Regions from separate parts of the Flexivirga sp. genome, predicted to be linked through region 1. Evidence: predicted binding sites of a transcription regulator. Region 1 holds the regulator's gene; the other holds the start of a gene.
The links. The regulator HrcA, encoded in region 1, represses chaperone genes, less so after heat shock. The targets are predictions, from matches to a motif close to TTNGCACTCGNNNNNNNCGAGTGCNAA.

Region 1 (7,533 bases):
TGGTGTGCGGCCAGAGCCCACCGAGCCCGCCGGTCGCGAGGACAACGCGTTCGGTCTCGATCAGCTCCTCGGTGCCGTCGGCGCGACGGACCACGACACCCCGTACGGCGCCGTTCGGGAGGACGAGCACCTCGATGGCCGAGTGGTTCTGACGGATCTCGATCGTGGGGGAGTGGAGCACCGCGGACGCCATACAGGCGGTGATGGCGGCGCCACTGTGATCACCGGCGTGTGCGACCCGCGGGCGGCTGTGGCCGCCTTCCAGCGCGAGGTCGAGGCTGCCGTCGGGCGCGCGGTCGAAGGGGACCTCCAGGTCGGCGAGCAGCCGGACGACGCCGGGGGCGGCGGCGGTGATGCGATCGATGACCGCGCGGTCGCCGGCGAACGCACCGGCCCGCCAGGTGTCGTCGGCGTGGTCCCGGGTGGAGTCGTCTGCGGCGAGTGCGGCGGCGACCCCGCCCTGCGCCCACATGCTGGCTGCGCCGGACGTCAGCGAGGCGGCGGTGATCAGCACGACCGGCTCGGTCGCTGCCCAGGCGCAGGTCAGGCCGGCCAGTCCGGATCCGACGACGACGATCGGCGTGCGCAGCGTCATCGCGCAGCCCCTCCGGGGGTCGCTTGCAGCATGCGTTCGATGGCGCGGCGGGCGGGGGCGGCGACGGCCGCGTCGACGTCGATCTCCGGGCCGCCGGATTCCAGCGCAGCACGTATGGCGCCCAACGTGTTTCGCTTCATGTGCGGGCACAGGTTGCACGGCCGCACGAACTCCAGGTCAGGGTGCTGTGCGGCGATGTTGTCGCTCATCGAGCACTCGGTGATCAGTGCGACGCTGGCCGGCTGCTCGTCCTCGACATACCGCTGCATGTCGGCGGTCGACCCGGCGAAGTCGGCCTCGGCGACGACGTCGGGCGGACACTCGGGGTGTGCGAGCACCGTCACGCCGGGATGTCCCTGGCGGATCTGCACGATGTCCAGCGGGGTGAAGCGTTCGTGCACCTCGCAGGCGCCGGGATGCGTCACGACCTCGACACCGGTGAGGGCGGAGATGTTCCGGGCGAGGTACTGGTCGGGGATCATGATCACCTTGTCGACGCCGAGCGAGGTGATGATCTGCACGGCGTTGCCGGAGGTGCAGCAGATGTCGCTGGCGGCCTTGACCGCCGCCGACGTGTTGACGTAGGTGACGACGGGTGCACCCGGGTGCTGCTCGCGCAACGCCGCAATGTCGTGTGGCGTGATGCTTTCGGCGAGCGAGCAACCCGAGCGCAGGTCGGGCAGCAGCACCCGTTTGCCGGGGTTGAGCAGCTTGGCGGTCTCGGCCATGAAGTGCACACCGGCGAGGACGATGGTGCCGGCGTCGACGTGCTGCGCCTCCCGGGCCAGCGCCAGGGAGTCGCCCTTGATGTCGGCGACGCCGTGGAAGACCTCCGGTGTCATGTAGTTGTGCGCCAGGATCACCGCATCCTGCTCGCGCTTGAGCCGGTGGATCGCCTCGATGTCGTCGGCATACATGGCCCACTCGACCTCGGGGATCACCTGCCGCACGTTCTCGTATGCCGCCGCGTGGTCGTAGGACAACTCGCTGATGCTCACCATTGCTCCTCAGCTTGGTAATGCTCACAATGAGTAAATGCTGAGACTGAGCATAACACCGGTGCGGCATCGTCAGAAGGGACGGAGCCCGGAGTTCCGAACCGGCGGCCGTCCGGTTGGCGGCCTACCGAGGCAGCGGCAGCTTGGTGCCGACCTGAGCACGTTCCTCGCGGACCGAGCCGCGGAAACGGTAGAGCTTGGCGGGGCGTCCGCCGGTCTCGTGCGAGACGTCACCGGTGGGTTCGACGAGCTCGTGCTGGACCTCGACGGCGCGGCGGAAGTTCTGCTTGTGCACGTGCTGGCCGGCGACGGCCTCCACGGTCTCCTGCAGGGCGAGCAGGGTGAACGTCGCCGGCATCAGCTCGAAGACCACCGGCCGGTATTGCAGCTTGGCCCGGATCCGGGAGAGGCCGGTCGCCAGGATGCGGCGGTGGTCGTGCAGCATCGGACCTGCGGTGAGTGCGGAGATGCGTCCGGCGGCAGGGGATTCGGCGACCAGGCCGGCTTCCCAGAGAAGTTCGTAGCGCTGCAGCGCCAGGTCCGGACGCCAGGGTGTGTCGTCGTAGCCGAACAGGAAGCGGCAACGGTCGAGGCGTTCGGTGGACTCACCGCACCAGCGGCGCAGCGCCCGCTCAAGCTCCTCGCCGAGGCGGTCGGTGCGGTCGTCGCCCAGATGCCGCCGATCCTCCCACGGCAGCAGGTCGTACAGCGGTGACCAATCGGTCGGGCGCACGCTGCCCGCGATCGACGCACGGGTGAGTCCCAGATAGGAGATCGAGACCGTGCGCCGGTCGTCGCTGGACCGGCCGAGGTCGGCGAACGTGTAGAGCTGCTCGACATACCCCAGATCGAATCCGCTGCGGCCGCGGGCGAACTTGCGAACTCCGGCCTGCAACGAGTCCTGTCCCGCGGTCAACGGTCCGGCCGGCAACGCGGGTGGTTCACCGGTCGCGAGGACCCAGGGCCGGCCGGCGTCGACGGCCAGTACGACGGCGACGAGCTCCGCCTCGAGCTTCATCCGCCGGCTCTCATGCAACGGCCGTGACGAAGTCGATGAGTTCCTCGACCCGACCGAGCAGCTCGGGCTGCAGATCGGTGTAGCTGCGGACCGTGCCGAGGATGCGCTTCCAGCCGTTCGCGACATCGGCCTGGCTCGCGTGCGGCCAGCCGAGTTCGGCCAGGACGCCGTGCTTCCAGGAGGTCCCGCGCGGTATGACGGGCCACTGCTTCCAGCCGAGCCGCTCCGGACGCACGGACTGCCACACGTCGACATACGGGTGGCCGAGCACCAGGACATCCTGGCGTGCCTCGGGTATGGCGAGGGCGTCGGCCACGATCCGGGCCTCCTTGGTACCCGGGACCAGGTGATCCACCAGGACGCCCATCCGGCGCTCGGGGGTCGGGCCGAACTCGCGGATGACCGCGCGCAGGTCGTCGACGCCGTTCAGCATCTCGACCACGACGCCTTCGATGCGAAGGTCCGCGCCCCAGACCTTCTCCACGAGCTCGGCGTCGTGCTTGCCCTCGACGAAGATGCGCGACCCGCGCGCGACCCGCGCCGTCGCATCGGTGACCGCACGCGAACCGCTGGCGGTGCGCGCTGCGGCGTCCCGGGCTGCCTGCAGCGCGGCCGCGTCCGAGCGCGAGGCGGCGGCCACCAGCTCGACCGGTTTGCCGTCGATGAGGAAACCCGGACCCATCGGGAAGGCGCGGCTGCGGCCGTGCCGGTCCTCCAGGTGCACGACCCGCATGCCGCCGGACTTCTCGACCGACACGACGGCACCGCACCAGCCGGTTTGGACCTCCTCCACGACCAGTCCGGGTTCGGCGGGAATCTGCGTCGAACGTCCCCGTGGCGGCTTGCGCCAGTCACCCGCGAGCACGTCGGTGCCATATCTGTCCGTCACGCCGGGAAGCGTAGTCGGGGATTCGGCTCGCTTGCGGGAGGCAAGTAGACTTGGCACTCGACATACCTGAGTGCCAGACGTAGGGCCCGGGCGAGTGAGGAGGTGACCGGTCATGAGCGACGAGCGCAGGCTGCAGGTGCTGCGAGCGATCGTGCAGGACTACGTGTCGACCTCCGAACCGGTCGGTTCCAAAGCGCTGCTGGAGCGTCACCAGCTGGGGGTCAGTGCGGCCACCGTGCGCAACGACATGGCCGCGCTGGAGGAGGACGGGCTGATCGCCGCGCCGCACACCTCCGCCGGCCGCATCCCCACCGACGCCGGTTACCGGCTGTATGTCGACAAGCTCAGCCAGATCAAGCCGCTCTCCCGGGCCGAACGCAATGCCATCGAGGCGTTCCTGGTGCGGTCGGTGGATCTGGACGACGTGATCTCGCGCACCGTGCGGCTGCTGTCGTCACTGACCGGGCAGGCGGCAGTGGTGCAGTACCCCTCGTTGAATGCCGCCAAGGTCCGGCACGTGGAGCTGGTGCCGCGCTCGGCGGACCGCCTCAGCCTCATCGTGATCCTGTCGACCGGTCAGGTCGAGCAGCGCGTCATCGACCTGGGCCGGACGATGACCGAGGCGGAATCCGACGAGCTGATCCATCAGTTGCGGGCCGGCCTCAACGACAGAAGCGCCGGCCTGCGTCGCGCGGTGGCGGCCGGCGCGTTGCGGGACTGGGCCGCAGGTCTGGCCGAGGACTCGTCGGATGCCCGCGTGACCGTGGTCGAAGCGGTGGCCGCCGCTCTGGCGGAGGAGCGCGAGGACCGCGTCGTGCTGGGTGGCACCGCCAACCTGGTGCGCTCCAGCGACTTCGCGCTCTCCCTCGGGCCGCTGCTGGACGCCCTGGAGGAACACGTCGTACTGCTGCGGTTGTTGACGCAGGAGGGCATCGAGCCGACCGAGGGCGTGGCGGTCCGCATCGGCACCGAGAACGCCATCAGCGGCCTCACCGGCACGTCGATCGTGACCACGGCATATGACGCGGGAAGCCTGGCGAGCCTGGGCGTCCTCGGTCCGACCCGCATGGACTATCCCTCGACCATGGCGGCGGTGCGTGCGGTCGCACGCTACGTCGCCGACATCCTGGAAAACTGACCTCGAACCGCACCAACAGCTCGAAGGAGCTTCGTGAACGACTACTACGGCGACCTGGGCGTCGCGCAGAACGCGAGTCCGGAAGAGATCAAGCGGGCCTACCGCAAACTGGCCCGCAAGCTGCACCCGGACGTCAACCCGTCCGAGGAGGCTTCCGATCAGTTCAAGAAGGTCGCGCAGGCGTATGACGTCCTCGGCGACGCCGAGAAGCGGCGTGCCTACGACATGGGCAACGATCCCTACGCGACGGCCGGTGGCGGCGCGGGCTACGGCCAGGGCTTCTCGTTCTCCGACATCATGGACGCGTTCTTCGGCGGTTCCGGCGCCGCCCAAGGCGGCCCGCGTTCGCGCACGCAGCGCGGCCAGGATGCTCTCATCGCGGTCGAGATCGACCTGGGCACAGCGGTTTTCGGTGGTGCGGAGGAGTTGACCTTCGACACGGCGGTCACCTGCTCGGTGTGCCACGGTGACGGGGCGCGGCCGGGCACCGGCAAGCACACCTGCGACATCTGCCATGGCAGCGGCCAGGTGCAGGAGGTGCAGCGGTCCTTCCTCGGCCAGGTGATGACCACCCGGCCCTGCCAGGCGTGCCGCGGTTACGGCGAGATCATCGACGACCCCTGCTTCAATTGCTCCGGCGAGGGCCGGGTGCGTGACCGGCGGACCATCACCGTCAAGGTGCCGGCCGGCGTCGACACCGGCACCCGCATCCAGTTGACCGGTGAGGGCGAGGTCGGCTCCGCCGGCGGCCCAGCGGGTGACCTCTACGTCGAGGTGCGGGTGCGCAAGCACCCGACCTTCCAGCGACGCGGCGACGACCTGCACTGTTCGGTCGAACTGCCGATGACCGCTGCAGCGCTCGGCACCGCGCTGCCGCTGGACACCTTCGACGGCGAGCGTGATGTCGAGATCCCGCAGGGCACCCAGCCGGGTGACGTCATCACGCTGCGCGGTCTCGGGGTGACGCACCTGCGCTCGCAGGTCCGCGGGGACCTGCTGGTCCACGCCAATGTGCGGGTGCCCACCAAACTCGACCCGCAGCAGGAGGAGCTGTTGCGGCTGCTGGCCAAGGAGCGTGGCGAGGAGCGCCCGGAGGCGCGCTTCGGCCGGGTCGAGAAGGGGCTGTTCGGCAAACTGCGGGACGCCTTCCAGGCCAAGTAGCCGCCGGTGACCGCACGCCTCTTCTTCGCGACCGTCGGTGCGCTGCATGCAGCCGCCGTCGGCGGCACCGTCACGGTCAGCGGTGACGAGGCACGGCACGCCGTGGTGGTCAGCCGCCTGGCGGTCGGCGAGACCGTGCAGGTGGCGGACGGATCGGGCCGGGTCGCCGAGGGCCCGATCGTCGCCGCAGCCCGGAACGGCTTGACCGTGCAGATCGCGACTCTTCGCGAATCCCACCGTCCGGCAACCCGTTTCGTGCTCATGCAGGCGCTGGCCAAGGGTGGCCGTGACGAGCAAGCCGTCGAGGCTTCGACCGAGCTCGGCGTGGACGCGGTCATCCCGTGGCAGGCCGATCGCAGCATCGTTCAGTGGCGCGGCGCCAAAGCGGACAAGGCGCACGCGAAATGGGAATCACTGGTCGTCTCGGCCAGCAAACAGTCACGCCGCCCGACCGTGCCGGACGTCGAGCCGCTGGTGACCAGCCGGAGCGCACCGGCACGCCTGCAGGATGCCGACGCCGTCGTCATACTCCACGAGGAGGCGGACGTCGCGATCGGCGAATTCGACGTGCCTGCAGGAGAAGTCGTCGTCGTGGTCGGGCCTGAGGGCGGGATCAGCCCCGACGAACTGACGGCGTTCGAGGCGGTCGGCGCTCGCGCCATACGCCTCGGGCCGACGGTGCTGCGTGCGTCCAACGCCGGCCCGACAGCGCTCGCGGTCCTGTTGGCCCGCAGCCGCTGGTGATCAGCCGGCCAACTCCTGCGAGATCGCCGGCGCCAGCCGCGCGAAGCCGGCCGCGCCGGCCGAGGTCAGCGCGAGTTCGCGCGGGCGCGGACCGTCGCAGACCCAGGCACGGTCCCGCGCGGCGGACAGGATGGCCGCACCGAGCGCGCCGGCCAGGTGCTCGCGCTGCTCCGTCCAGTCCAGGCAGAAGCGCAGCGTCGGCCGGTTCAGGGCCTCGACCGCCGCGAGATCCACGCCCCAGGACGCCAGGTGGTCCTGCGCTCCGGGCCCGAGCTCGAAGCGATCGGCCGGGACCGGTGCCGACAGGCGGTCGCCGACCCGGCGGCGGGTGTCGGCGTGTGCGTCGAGGGCGTGCAGCACACCCGTGTCGATCAGGGCGGCGGTGATCGCGACACCGAGCCGGCCGGCGAAGTGGTCGTAACAGGTGCGCGCCGTGCGCAGCCGTGCCATCCGGGTGCCCGTCCGCAGCGAGGTGATCGGGGGCAGCGGGGTCATCGCGATCAACGCCTCATAAGCGGCGGCCACTTGCGCGTCGGCCAGATAGTAGAAGCGGTGCCGACCACTCACCTCCACCTGGACGATCCCGGCATCGAGCATCCGCCGCAGGTGACCGCTGGTGGTCGCGGCGCTGACCCCGGCCTCCGTCGCCAGGCGCGACGCGGGCAGGCGCCGCCCGTCGATCAGTGCGCCGATCATCCGTGCCCGAGCACGGTCGGCGAAGACCGCGGCCACGTCCGCGACGTCCCGCTGCTGCTTCCCGGTCATGTCGCCATTCTGGCCGCCGGACGTTTCGCCGGCCACCGAAGCGTCCGCTCTACGGTTCGGTGAGCGCCGAAGGTTCACGGCCGCAGGCTGGTGCGTATGACGACAACGGAATCCGCACCGGCCGGCACGGCGCAGGGCGGGCGTGGCCGCAGCCTGCTCATCCTGTGCTCGGCGATGTTCCTGGTGTTGCTCGACGTGTCGATCGTCAACGTCGCGCTGCCCAGC
Region 2 (7,533 bases), on a different contig from region 1:
TAGTCGATGAACTCGGTCAGCCGGCCTTCCTTCGTGCGGCGCATGTCGGAGACGATCGAGGCGCCACGGCGCCAGGTGAACATGGTGGTGGCGACCACTGCCGCGATCGAGAGCGGCAGCCAGCCTCCGTGGATGACCTTGGCCAGGTTGGCGGCCAGGAAGGTCAGCTCGACCGAGTAGAACAGCACGCCGACGAGGAGCAGTCGCCACTTCGGCCATTTCCAGGCGGACTCCGCATAGACCAGGAAGAGCGTGGAACTCAGGACCAGCGTGCCGGTCACCGCCAGGCCGTATGCCGTCGCCAGGTGTGCGGACGTGCGGAAGGTCAGCATCAGCGCCAGCACACCGACGAACAGCGACCAGTTGATCGACGGGATGTAGATCTGGCCGCTCTCGTGCTGTGAGGTGTGCAGGACCGTGAGCCGTGGCAGATAGCCGAGCCGCTCGGCCTGCCGCGCCACCGAGAACGCTCCGGAGATCACCGCCTGGGAGGCGATCACCGTGGCCATGGTCGCCAGGATCACCATCGGCCATTGCGCCCACGACGGGGCCAGCAGGAAGAACGGGTTGCGTATGGCGCTGGGCGACTCGGTGATCAACGCGCCCTGACCCAGGTAGTTGAGGGTCAGGCAGGGAAAGACCAGGAAGAACCAGGCGCGCCGGATCGGCGATCGACCGAAGTGGCCCATGTCGGCATACAGGGCCTCGGCCCCGGTGATCGACAGCACGACGGCACCCATCGCGATGAACGCGACGAACGGGTGCTGGAACCAGAACTGCAGCGCATAGGTCGGCGACAGGGCCCGGATGATCGCCGGGTTCGGGATGATCTTGGCCAGGCCGTGCACGCCGATGGTGACGAACCACAGGACCATGACCGGCCCGAACAGCTTGCCGACCACGGACGTGCCGAAGCGTTGCACCACGAACAGGACGGCGATGATCGTCACGCTGATCGGGAGGATGACGTCGTGCAATCCCGGCGCCGGCACGGCCAGCCCCTCGACCGCGGACAGCACCGAGATCGCCGGCGTGATCACGCTGTCGCCACTGAACAGGGACGCCGAGAAGACGCCCAGCACCATGACGAGCGCGAACCGTTTGCCGCCGGACGGCACGGCGCGCCGGGCGAGCGCTGCGAGGGCCAGGTCGCCGCCCTCACCGTCGTTGTCGGCGCGCAGGATGAACACGACGTACTTGATGCTCACAACGATGGTGACCGCCCAGAAGACCAGCGAGATCACGCCGTAGACGTCCTCGTGCGAGGAGGACACTTTGTTGTGGTCCAGCGAGAAGATCGTCTGCAGCGAGTAGAGCGGGCTGGTGCCGATGTCGCCGAAGACGACACCCAGCGCGCCGAGGGTCAACGTCCAGAGCTTGGCGCGATGCGGCTGCGCCGCTTGTGGCGTTGTCACAAGGGACGATTGTGCACCACCACGGTGCGAAACGGCCGCCCACCCGGGGGTGGACGGCCGTTTGCGATGAAGTCTTTGTCCTCGTTCGGGGTCCCCGCGAAGTATTCGGGGGAGCGAAGCGGAGGAGAAACTTCGTGGGGTGACTCAGAACCCCATGTCGCCCATGCCGCCGGACGGGTCGGCCGGCATCGCCGGAGCCTTCTCCGGCTTGTCGGCGATGACCGCCTCGGTGGTGAGGAACAACGCGGCGATGGAGCCGGCGTTCTGCAGCGCCGAACGCGTCACCTTGGTCGGGTCCGGGATGCCGGCCTCGAGCATGTCGACGTACTCGCCGGTGGCGGCATTGAGGCCCTCACCGACGGGCAGCGTGGCCACCTTGGCGGCGACGACGCCCGGCTCCAGGCCCGCGTTGGCAGCGATCTGCTTCAGCGGCGCGGAGGCTGCGACCTGCACGATGTTGGCACCGGTGGCCTCGTCACCCTCGAGCTTGAGGGAGTCGAAGGCGCCCTTGGCGGCCTGCAGCAGCGCCACGCCGCCACCGGCGACGATGCCCTCCTCGACCGATGCCTTGGCCGCACGCACGGCGTCCTCGATGCGGTGCTTGCGCTCCTTGAGCTCGACCTCGGTGGCGGCGCCGACCTTGATGACCGCAACACCGCCGGCCAGCTTGGCCAGGCGCTCCTGCAGCTTCTCACGGTCGTAGTCGGAGTCGGAGTTCTCGATCTCGGCGCGGATCTGGTTGACGCGGCCGGCGATCTGGTCGGCGTCGCCCGCACCCTCGACGATGGTCGTCTCGTCCTTGGTGACGACGACCTTGCGCGCCTTGCCCAGCAGGTCCAGCTCCGCGGTGTCGAGCTTGAGGCCGACCTCCTCGGAGATGACCTGACCGCCGGTCAGGATCGCGATGTCGCCGAGCATGGCCTTGCGGCGGTCACCGAAGCCCGGCGCCTTGAGCGCGACGGACTTGAAGGTGCCACGGATCTTGTTGACCACCAGGGTCGACAGGGCCTCGCCCTCGACGTCCTCGGCGATGATGACCAGCGGCTTGCCGGACTGCATGACCTTCTCCAGCAGCGGCAGGAGGTCCTTGATGCTGCCGATCTTGGAGTTGACGATGAGGATGTAGGGGTCCTCCAGGACCGTCTCCATCCGCTCGGTGTCGGTCACGAAGTAACCGGAGATGTAGCCCTTGTCGAAGCGCATGCCCTCGGTGAGCTCCAGCTCCAGGCCGAAGGTGTTGCTCTCCTCGACGGTGATGACACCTTCCTTGCCGACCTTGTCCATCGCCTCGGCGATGAGCTCGCCGACCGATGCGTCGCCACCGGCGGAGATGCCGGCGACCGCGGCGATCTGCTCCTTGGTGTCGATCTCCTTGGACGCCTTGGTCAGCTCCTCGGACACGGCGCCCACGGCGGCCTCGATGCCGCGCTTGAGGGCCATCGGGTTGGCACCGGCGGCAACGTTGCGCAGGCCCTCCTTCACCATGGCCTGGGCGAGCACGGTCGCCGTGGTGGTGCCGTCACCGGCCACGTCGTCGGTCTTCTTGGCGACTTCCTTGACGAGCTCGGCGCCGATCTTCTCGTACGGCTCGTCGAGCTCGATCTCCTTGGCGATGCTCACACCGTCGTTGGTGATCGTGGGGGCGCCCCACTTCTTCTCCAGGACGACGTTGCGGCCCTTCGGGCCGAGGGTGACCTTGACGGCGTCGGCGAGGGTGTTCATACCCCGCTCGAGCCCGCGCCGGGCCTCCTCGTCGAATGCAATGGTCTTGGCCATGTGCAGTCCAATCCTCACGTGTTGTTGCGGAGTCAGTCGTATGGCGCCCGCGACGGACGAGCCATGCCCTCGGGACTGTCCGAGCCCCGCGAGGCCGACCCTCGCCATACATCCGAACTATCACTCTCACCAGGAGAGTGCTAAGGCCCATTATTGGCACTCTCGCAGGGAGAGTGCAAACGCACGCCGCACCGGCAGCACGGCGCCGCCCGGGCCGGCAGGCAGCACGTCGTCACGGCCGGAGCGGCCCGATCACTCCGGCGCCGGCCAGCCGCCGCAGGTCGGAATGCGTGTAGCCGAATTCGCCCAGCACCTCCGCGGTCTGGTCGTCCGGTGACTCCTCGGGCAGCTCCGTCGGCGTCGCACTGAACCGCGGCGCAGGCGCCGGATGTCGTATGCCGCCACGGTCGAAATACACCTCCCGCGCGATGAGGTGCGGATCGGCCGCGGCCTCGTCCGGCTCGAGCACCGGCACCACGCAGGCGTCGCGGCCGGCGAAGGCCTCGACCCACTCCTCGCGCGTGCGCGCCGCGATCCGGGTGGCGATGGTGACGCGCAGCTCCGGCCAGTGCGCTGGGTCGTACTGCCCCGCAACATCCTCATCGAGCCCCAGGCCGTCCAGCAGCTGCGCGTAGAACTTCGGCTCCACCGCGCTCACCGACAGCCATTTGTCGTCGGCCGTCCGATAGACCCGGTAGAACGGCGCGCCGCCGTCGAAGAGGTTGCCACCGGGCGGCTGCTGCCACATCCCCGAGGCCAGCAGGGACTGGTGCATCGCGGTCAGCAGCGCCGCCCCGTCCAGGATCGACGCGTCGACGACCTGCCCCTCCCCCGTCTGCTGTGCCGCATGGAGCGCGCTGAGCACCCCGACGGCCAGCAGCATGCCGCCGCCACCGAAGTCGCCGAGCATGTTCAGCGGAGCGACCGGGCGTCCACCGTCGCCGACACAGGGTGCCAGCGCGCCGGACAGGGCCAGGTAGCCCAGGTCGTGCCCGGCCTCGTCGGCACGCGGGCCGTCCTGCCCCCACCCGGTCATCCGGCCATAGACCAGTCGCGGATTGACGCCGAGCAGGTCGTCGGGCCCGACGCCGAGGCGTTCGGCCACGCCAGGACGGAAGCCCTCGGTGAACACGTCGGCAGTGCGTGCCAGGTCCTGCACCACTTCGACACCGGCCGGATGCCGCAGGTTCAAGTGCACGAAGCGGCGCCCGCGCAGCAGCACCCGGTGCGCCGCGGCCGGCATACCTCCCCCGTTGTCGAGGCGGCCGACGTTGATCACGTCGGCACCGAGGTCGGCCAACAGCATGCCGGCGAACGGCGCCGGCCCGATCGCCGCCAGCTCCACCACCCGTACTCCGTCCAAGGGACCGGGCATGCTGCCTCCCAGGGGCTCGCTCAGAATGAGTCAGTGACTAAGCGCTTGCTTAGCACTTACTGTAGTGCCGCAGGTCACCCGATCCGAGGAGTCAGCAGCAGATGAACGGCATCGCCGGCAAGACCGCCATCGTGACCGGAGCCAGCCGCGGCATCGGCCTCGCCATCGCGCAGCGGCTCGTCCTCGAGGGTGCGAACGTGGTGATCACCGCCCGCACGGAGGAGACGCTCGCCGCGGCGACGACCTCGCTGGGCGACCGCGCTCGGTATGTCGCCGGGCGCGCCGACGACACCGACCACCAGGACGAGGTGATCGCCACGGCACTCGAACACTTCGGCAGCGCCGACCTGCTGGTCAACAACACCGGCATCAACCCGGCCTACGGTCCGCTGATGGACATCGACCCCGGCGTCGCGCGAAAGATCATGGACGTCAACGTGATCGCCGCGTTGTCCTGGGTGCAGAAGATCCGCGCGGCGTGGCAGGGCGCGCACGGCGGCGCCATCGTCAATGTCGCCTCCATCGCCGGGCAACGGCCCGCTCCAGGCATCGCGATGTACGGCGTCAGCAAGGCGGCGCTCATCCACCTCACCGAGGAACTCGCGCTCGAACTCGGCCCGGGCATCCGGGTCAACGCGGTGGCGCCGGCCATCGTCAAGACCGACTTCGCCAAGGCCCTCTACGAAGGACGTGAGGAGAAGGTCGCCGCGCCATACGCCCTGAAGCGACTCGGCGTCCCGGACGACATCGGCGGTGTGGTCGCCTTCCTGCTCTCCGACGACGCCGGCTGGATGACCGGGCAGACGCTCACCGTCGACGGAGGCGTCCTGCTCGCCGGTGGGATCTGATGAGCGACCGCAGCACGGACGTGCCCGGGCTGGATCTGCAGGCGCTGCAACGGTTTCTGGTCGCCGACTGCCCCGGCCTGCTGGACGGTCCGTTGCATGCGGAGTTGATCGTCGGCGGCAAGTCCAACCTGACCTACATCGTCACCGACGGCACCCGGGAGGTCGTCGTCCGCCGCCCGCCGCTCGGGCACGTGCTGGCCACCGCCCATGACATGACCCGCGAGCACCGGGTGATGGCGGCGCTGCACGACACAGCTGTCCCGGTGCCCCGGATGTATGCCGCCTGCACCGACGCCGAGGTGCTCGGCGCGCCCTTCTACGTGATGGAGCGGGCGTCCGGCACCCCCTATCGGACCGCCGGACAACTGGCCCCGCTCGGCGCAGCGCGCGTCCGGTCGATCGCCGACGCGGTCACCGACACACTGGTCGCACTGCATGCCGTCGATCCCGCCGCGGTCGGACTGGCCGACATCGGCCGGCCGGACGGTTACCTGGAACGCCAGGTGCGCACCTGGCGGCGGCAGATGGACGCCTCCCGGTCCCGCGACCTGCCGGGTGAGGACGAGCTGCACCGGGCGTTGGCCGGCGCCATACCGCAGTCCGGCGGAGCCGGCATCGTGCACGGCGACTACCGGATGGACAACACGCTGATCGACGACGCCGACCGGGTCAGCGCGGTGCTCGACTGGGAGATGGCCACCCTGGGTGACCCGCTGGCGGACGTGGCGCTGCTGCTGGTCTACCAGGCACTGGCCGACGTTGCGCCGCAGGCGGTTTCGACGGTTTCCCGAGCGCCGGGGCACCCGACGCGGGAGGAGATCGTGCAGCGCTACAGCGAGCGGTCCGGCCGCGACGTCAGTCATCTGGCGTTCCACGAGGCGCTGGCCTATTACAAGCTCGCCGCGATCCTGGAGGGCATCCACTACCGGCATCAGCAGGGACAGACGCTCGGGTCCGGCTTCGAGGACATCGGCAACGCCACGGTGCCGCTGCTCGCGGCGGGGCTCGACGTCATACGTGACTACACCACTGGACCGAAAGGCGAGTGAACACAATGGATTTCGGCTTCGACCCGACGACCGAGGACCTGCGCGCTCGGGTCCGTGACTTCCTGGATGCCGAGGTGACGCCGGCCGAGCCGGTCTTCGAGGAGCAACTGGCGGCATCGGACGACCCGTGGGCGTGGAGCCGGGTGCCGGTCTTCCAGGAGTTGCAGGACAAGGCGCGGACCGCCGGCCTGTGGAACCTCTTCCTCCCCGGCGACAGAGGCGCCGGCCTGACGAACCTGCAGTACGCCCCGATCGCCGAGATCACCGGACGGTCGTTCCTGGCACCGGCGGCACTCAACTGCGCGGCGCCGGACACCGGCAACATGGAGGTGCTGGCGGAGTTCGGCTCCCCCGAGCAGCAGGAGCAGTGGCTGACACCCTTGCTACGCGGCCGGATCCGTTCGTCCTTCGCAATGACCGAGCCGGACGTCGCCTCCTCCGACGCCACCAACATCGCCACCCGGATCGACCGCGACGGCGACGAATACGTGCTCAACGGGCGCAAGTGGTGGATCACCGGTGCGATGAACCCCGATGCCAAGATCTTCATCGTGATGGGCAAGACCGACCCGAGCGCGGAGCGGCACCGGCAGCAGTCGCAGATCCTGGTCCCCCGCGACACCCCTGGCCTGGTGATCAAGCGGGGCATGGAGGTCTTCGGGTACGACGACCACGACCACGGTGGTCACGCCGAGTTGGAGCTGCACGACGTCCGTGTCCCGGCGAGCAATCTGATCGCCGGCGAGGGGATGGGCTTCGCCATCGCGCAGGCCCGGCTGGGCCCGGGTCGCATCCACCACTGCATGCGCTCGATCGGACTGGCGGAGAAGGCCATCGAATTGATGTGCGAGCGCGCCGACGCCCGCGCCACCTTCGGCACGCCGCTGTCGGAGCAGGGCGTCATACGGGATTGGATCGCCGAGGCGCGGGTGCGGATCGAGCAGTTGCGGCTGCTGGTGCTCAAGACCGCCTGGCTGATGGACACGGTGGGCAACCGGGGCGCGCACACGGAGATCCAGGCGATCAAGATCGCGACGCCGCAGACCGTGCAGTGGATCCTGGACAAGGCG

Region 2: a site for HrcA is predicted at 3,345-3,371, ahead of groL (chaperonin GroEL). Genes of this name have one in related genera too.

The regions. Positions count from the first base shown of each region.
Region 1 covers NZ_JBQCGS010000057.1:6,774-14,306, forward strand. The annotation lists gene ACTHL4_RS09530 (L-aspartate oxidase) at 1-595, opposite strand, end outside; gene nadA (quinolinate synthase NadA) at 592-1,596, opposite strand; gene ACTHL4_RS09540 (NUDIX hydrolase) at 1,718-2,611, opposite strand; gene ACTHL4_RS09545 (DUF3097 domain-containing protein) at 2,622-3,500, opposite strand; gene hrcA (heat-inducible transcriptional repressor HrcA) at 3,613-4,638, shown strand; gene dnaJ (molecular chaperone DnaJ) at 4,672-5,799, shown strand; gene ACTHL4_RS09560 (16S rRNA (uracil(1498)-N(3))-methyltransferase) at 5,806-6,543, shown strand; gene ACTHL4_RS09565 (ArsR/SmtB family transcription factor) at 6,544-7,308, opposite strand; gene ACTHL4_RS09570 (MFS transporter) at 7,405-7,533, shown strand, end outside.
Region 2 covers NZ_JBQCGS010000068.1:10,764-18,296, reverse strand. The annotation lists gene ACTHL4_RS11325 (potassium transporter Kup) at 1-1,415, opposite strand, end outside; gene groL (chaperonin GroEL) at 1,560-3,191, opposite strand; gene ACTHL4_RS11315 (CaiB/BaiF CoA transferase family protein) at 3,424-4,566, opposite strand; gene ACTHL4_RS11310 (SDR family oxidoreductase) at 4,668-5,414, shown strand; gene ACTHL4_RS11305 (phosphotransferase family protein) at 5,414-6,463, shown strand; gene ACTHL4_RS11300 (acyl-CoA dehydrogenase family protein) at 6,469-7,533, shown strand, end outside.